2 regions of the Enterococcus wangshanyuanii genome follow, and region 1 is predicted to be linked to the other one. Evidence: riboswitches for the same ligand, from Rfam matches in the RefSeq annotation. Region 1 holds a riboswitch; the other holds the start of a gene.
What was found. Region 1 has a riboswitch for magnesium ahead of mgtA (magnesium-translocating P-type ATPase). Riboswitches for the same ligand answer to the same signal wherever they lie in the genome.

Region 1 (3,215 bases):
GGTGTCAATGGAACAATTTCGCCATTGATCTCAGCATGTGTACAAACTGCTTCCATTTCCTCCACAGCACCTTTAGTGATCATAAATTGGTGGCCGTCCGCATTTACCACGACAGTCAAACGACGACGAGAAAAGTCAAACGGAATTTCATCTAGTTTCGTCACTTTCTTATAAGGACTTTCAACTTTATTTTCCTCATAAAAATTGATTACCGCGATATCCATTAAATTTTTCCAGCCCGTTTGATAGTGAGAATTCAAAAAAGCCATATCTAACACTTGATCATTGATCTCACCTAGTGGATCTAAATGCTGTACTAACACAACACGATCTTCTGTGATCGTTCCTGTCTTGTCCGTACATAAAATATCCATACTGCCTAAGTTTTGAATAGACGGCAGTTCTTTTACGATCACTTTATGTTTTGACAAGCTCAACGCACCTTTTGCTAAATTACTTGTCACGATCATTGGCAGCATTTCAGGAGTTAAGCCTACAGCAACTGCGATGGCAAAGAAAAACGCATCGCCCCATTCACCTTTGGTTATCCCATTGATCAAAAATACTACTGGAAATAGTACCATGACCATCCGTAATAAAAACTTGCTGACTTTGGTCAATCCGATATCAAAAGAGGTTTTACCACGTTGCGTTGTCGCATTCTTAGCAATATCTCCAAAAAAGGTATTTTGACCTGTTTTTAAAATAATGGCTTTTCCTTGTCCACTTAAAACATCGGTGCCCATAAAGATCAAATCCTGCATATCCAGCGCGGAAACAGTATCAGAATTTTTGTCGATCCCTGCGTCAACAAATTTTTCTACCGGCATTGATTCACCTGTTAGTGAAGATTGATTGATAAATAAATCCTTGGTCCAAATCAATACGGCATCCGCTGGGATCATATCTCCTGTTGCCAAGGTTACGATATCTCCTGGCACTACTTCATCCATTGGAATCTCTTTGACTTGACCTTCACGCGTGACAGCTGTCGTATTTTCGATCAGTTCTTTTAAATTCAAGCTGGCTTTTTGAGAACGATATTCTTGAATAAATGCGATGATCACACTGGCTAAAATCATGATCCCCATAACGATTGCCGCTTCAAAGTCTTTTGTTGCAGTTGAAACGACCATCAATAAGGCCAATACATAAACAAACGGGTCTTTAAATGCTTCTAAAAACATAATAATTGCCGGCGTTGGTTTTTGAGCTGAAACTTCATTTGGTCCATATTCTTCTAAACGGTTTCTAGCATCTTCTTCTGACAGGCCTTTTTCAGAAGTACGAAGTTCCATCATCAATTCCCGCTCAGATAACATTGCTAATTTTCTTAGTTCTTGATCTTTGGTTACTTTTTTCAATTCTGCTGATTTTTTGTTCATCATTTCCTTTTTCCTCCTCTAACGTAAGGGGTAAGCTTTCTATTATTATGAAATAGAAAATTTTGCCCGCTTCATCTTTTTAGAAAGTGGAAGGAATAGTTCTGCTTGATTCCATCGTTTCTAAGATGAAGGCTACATTTATTTTATTGCTCGAATGACTGGGGTCTTCCATGTGACTCTTCCTCTCTTTTAATGTTTTTTTAGATAAAACGATGGAACTTTTCAATAATTGTTGAGGTGGTTGGTTGTGCTGTTTTTTCTCTGCTAGCTCGATGTTATTAACTGTTTTGGATTTTTCATCATCTATTCTGTCTGCTCCGCAGCCAATCATAGTGATTCAAACTTAGGTCACAACGCTCTTTTCAATCGCCTTGTATTGTTTTACACAGATTGCAAAGCAATCTGTGTAAAACAACAAAACGCACACTCAACAATAGAGTGTGCGTGAAAATAGCAACTTTAATAAAAGTATCTCTATCGTTGAGCTTTAGCACTATAGGGCGTAGATAATTTCTTATCAGCTACGTTATGAATGACCTTCACGATCATTCCTGTTCAACCAACTAAGAGTCTCTCGATTCTTTCGCGGCAGCAGCCTGTGTCCATATAGGAGCCTCACCTAACAATTATTCAGTTTTTTTATCCTTAACTATCATAGTTCATATTTGTACTATTGTCAAAAGAAAACAAAAAATAAATTTTCAGAAAAAGATTTATAGATATAAAGACTTCAGTTTCAAGCCTAAAATAACTGAACAAGGAACCAATGTTACAACATTTGTCAGTAATACCGCCAGATCCCATTTCAATGCTCCGTACACAACCCATGAAGAAACCCCTATGAAAAATAGAATATACGTAATCAATGAAATCCCTTCGGTGTTTTTTGTTTTGATCGTTTGGATTGCTTGCGGAATAAAGGATATACTCGTGCAGATTCCTGCAATTATACCTAATAACGTGATCATTTCTTCTCTAGCTCTTCAACTTTTTGTTTCAATTCATAAAAATTCTTATTCATTTCCAGTAATTCATTCGCCAGATCTCTTAACACAACGGTCGTCATCAACTGGTCCTCCGCATGGATAAAAAGTAAGGTTAGTTCGCTTTTTTTATCCTTTGCTTCTTTTGTGATCACTGTGAAGTGCTCCTTTTCTCCAGCCTGTAAAGCTTCATTTGCTTCATTGATCAATATTTCAGCTTCGACAAACTGACCGTTTCTAGAGCAAGACATACTTTCCATCAGCTTTGACTTCGCCGTTCCAACTGTACTGATAATATTAAATGCAACTAATTCTAATCCATCCATTCCACTCACTTCTTTCTATTCATAATTAATAGCGATCACTTCATAGCCAACAATTTTTGGTACTGTAAAGATCACCTTGTCTTCTACTATTTCAAAAGCTAAAGACTGATTTGATTTTACTTGATTCACTTGTTTGATGATCAGATTATCTAGACTTATTTTATTCCTAATTATACATAGATCTAATTCGACCCGCTGATTATATAGTGGAATTTTATCTTCGATCGTATCTAAGGTCAGCGCCCGACGTTCTGGAATATAATGCAGTAAATTCAAAATCAGTCTTTTTTCTGATGCCTGATGATTCAAAATCACATCTGCTGATGTTGGTAACTCGCTGCTGATCACTTTTTCACCTTTTAATAAATGATCGATCCCAGCTAGAATCAATTCTTTATAGGCTTTTACTCCTTGTACTTTATACATTTCAAATAACGGAAATGTGTAATACATCGTTTGGTCATTCATTGTAACAACAGGATTACCCGTTTTTTCTCCAACAGGAGCTTGAAAATGTGAAT
Region 2 (3,215 bases), 160 kb from region 1:
CCTAAGGCTCGATATTCCTGACTAGCGATTTCTCCAAATTGTTTCACCAGCTCAGGATCAAAAGCTGCTGCTAAACCCAACTGCTCCGGCCACATAGAAATCTCTCCGCCTGCTCCAGCGTTGAATTCAGTATCTGCACTTGTGCTGTGACGTGGATCTGAGCTGATATTTACTGGAATACCCGAGTCCAAGCTTTCGGCCATCGCCTGAATTTTATTCGTCCATTGGGCGGCTGCTTTAGGTGATTCTACCCTCGTCAAAAGGACATGGCGGATATGATCCTTCGTTAAAAATTCCTTTTGCTGATCCGTCAATTCAGAAATCGGTCCGTCATAGTCTGCTAGCGTCTTTCCCCCATATGTACCGGAAAACATCTGCACAAAATGATTGTCACTTCTCGATACTGTTTGATGGCGGCTATACAACATCAACCCAGCCATTTCCTCCACACTTAAGTGTGTGACTAAATCTTCGATTCTCTCTTCGATCGGCAAGCGCCAGTCTTCATATGGATCCAATCGACCATTTTTATTCAAATCTTTAAAAGCGAATCCATCCTGCTCAATCAACGTTACTCCCGAATCTGCTGCATAACCTAAGGTTGCCCCTTGATCATTTTCAACAAGTATCCAATTTTCTTGTTGTATTATTCTATAGCTCATCTAGCTTCCTCCATTTCTAAAAAATGCAAGCGTATTCTTCCACTATTCTATCTTACTCTGTTTTCAAGTTGGATGCGATACAAAATTTGAATCTTCTTTTAAACAAATCATTCTAGCTGTTATTTTTATTAAAAAATCCTAAAGAAAAAACAATTTTTTCGATTTTTACTATAGTAGACTCCAGTTGATTTTTTTCTTGATATTTCTATGTAATTAGTTGATCCATAAGTCTTCTCCATCAATCGTACCAGCGAGATTCTTTAAATAGATCATTTTACTTAGAAAAAAATTAAGTTTTGAACGATTGACTTCTGTTATTGAATTGATTATAGTTGTGGCGATCTAAATAACTTGTTAGGTGAGGCTCCTATGAAAACACAGGCTACTGCTCAAAAATGTCGAAAGACAGGCATGGGTAGGACAGGAATTGTCGAATTAAGGCTTTTCACAAAGTAGCTAAAAGCAATGCTTTTTACGTTTCATAGTGCTAAAACTCAACGATGAGAATGATGACCCTTTTTTTGTGCTGGAATCACTCCCCTTCGCTGAGTCTTTTTAAGCGAAGGTTTTTTGTTTTGGATCAGAGAAACATTTGGAGGTGAAAAATCAGCCTGATCCAAACAACATAGCCATTAAAAAGACAGTCATCCCGACATATCTGTCGATTCCTAGCGCCGCAATTTATTTGATGATCAATAAAATGATTAGCGAGGAATAACAATGAATCTAGTAAAAAAGAGTTTGATTTGTATTAGTCTTATCACTGTTTTGATTTTTACCGCTCTTGGCTGCTATGCAGTTATTGGTTTTCATCAGGGCAAAAAAATGGCTCAAACACATGTCACTAAAAGAAAAAATTCGACCTTCTCTGCAGATGAACAAACAAATTTAAAAGAGATCACGATTCTATTGATCGGTGATGACGGACGGGAAGATGACGAGGATGGCGGTCGGGCAGATACGTTGATGGTGGCACATTATAATAGCGAAACCAAACAACCAAAGCTGCTGTCGATCATGCGGGATTCTTACGTTCAAATACCTGGACACGGAGCAGAAAAAATCAATGCTGCTTACGCTTACGGTGGAGCTGAGCTGACTAAACAAGTCTTGAATACTTCTTTTGACTTGCCTATCAATTATTATATATCCGTTGATTTTCAGCATTTTATTCGTTTGATCGATGATCTGTACCCCAAAGGTGTCGAAATCGATGCAGAAAAAGAGTTGAACTTAGACAACGTCGATATAAAAAAAGGGCAACAATCAATGGATGGGAATACTTTGCTGCAATATGCCAGATTCCGTATGGATGGTGAAGGAGACTTCGGACGTGTCAGAAGACAGCAGCAAGTGATGGATGCTCTAGCAAAACAAGCTAAAAATGCAGTACCACTTTTACAGCTGCCTCAAATTGCTGGAGAAGCCGTTGGGTATTTAGACACGAATATTCCAGCTGACCTTCTGATCGATTTAGCCAAGGATTTTTTAAGCGGGAAAGTAAAACCTCTTCAAACCTTATCTGTTCCAGTTGAAGGGAGCTGGGCATTTAACGATTATACAGAAGCAGGCAGTGTTTTAGAAATCGATGAAAAGCAAAACACACAAGCGATCCACAAATTCTTAGCTGACGAGACAGATCAATGAAGACGCTAAGAAAACCCTCTAAATTCGTTTATCTGGATTTTTACCTCCTGCTCCCTTATCTTATTTTGTGTGTGATCGGTATTTTAATGGTGTACAGTGCCAGTTCTTATCAATTGCTTGATAGCCAATTAAGTCCAGCACATAAAGCATTCAAACAGACATCTTATTTTATTTTCAGCCTTGTTTGTTTAGGGTTTGTCTATCGGATCAATTTAGCTGTTTTGAGAAAGCCTGCGATTATTCGTCTGTTGCTTGGTCTGACGTTTCTCTCCTTATTTTTATTACCAGTCATCGGAACAAGCGTAGGTGGTGCCAAACGTTGGCTCAATTTAGGTATTCTTTTGTTTCAACCTTCAGAATTGGTTCCATTTATTCTCGTACTTTATCTGGCTCTTGCATTCTCAAAAACGGAAACAGTGTCGCCTTTCTCTTTCCAAACATATAAAAAGCCGATAATCGTTTCGGTCACCTTGATGTTCTTCGTCGCTTTACAGCCAAATATCGCGGGTGCTTCTATGATTTTTATTCTAGTGCTGGTTTTATTTTTGACAAGCGGATTATCCCCTTGGTTCATGTCACTCGCTTTGATAGGATTTGTTATCGCAAAGAGATTTGGAACAATGCTCTTATTGTCCTTGCCAACAGAATGGTTGCCGCAAAAGTTCAGTTATTTAGTGACACGTTTTGAAGTCATGCAAAATCCTTTTATCGATCCTATGGGCAAAGGCTTCCAAACGTCCAATGCTTATTATGCGATCCATAATGGCGGATTTTGGGGCTTAGGTTTAGGGAACAGCATTCAGAAAAAAGGCTTTTTGCCTGAACCTGACACAGATTTTATTTTTGCGATTTGCATAGAGGAACTTGGCTTGATTTTTTCTTTAGGCATGCTATTTTTAGTTTTCT

Region 2: another riboswitch for magnesium. It lies ahead of CC204_RS05330 (LCP family protein); the one in region 1 lies ahead of mgtA (magnesium-translocating P-type ATPase).

The regions. Positions count from the first base shown of each region.
Region 1 covers NZ_CP021874.1:1,269,217-1,272,431, forward strand. Annotated here, with positions in the region: gene mgtA (magnesium-translocating P-type ATPase) at 1-1,388, opposite strand, end outside; M-box (ykoK) riboswitch at 1,852-2,019, opposite strand; gene CC204_RS06075 (SemiSWEET family sugar transporter) at 2,099-2,353, opposite strand; gene CC204_RS06080 (PTS sugar transporter subunit IIA) at 2,350-2,694, opposite strand; gene CC204_RS06085 (alpha-amylase family protein) at 2,710-3,215, opposite strand, start outside.
Region 2 covers NZ_CP021874.1:1,106,875-1,110,089, forward strand. Annotated here, with positions in the region: gene CC204_RS05325 (glycoside hydrolase family 3 protein) at 1-662, opposite strand, end outside; M-box (ykoK) riboswitch at 1,006-1,175, shown strand; gene CC204_RS05330 (LCP family protein) at 1,383-2,309, shown strand; gene CC204_RS05335 (FtsW/RodA/SpoVE family cell cycle protein) at 2,306-3,215, shown strand, end outside.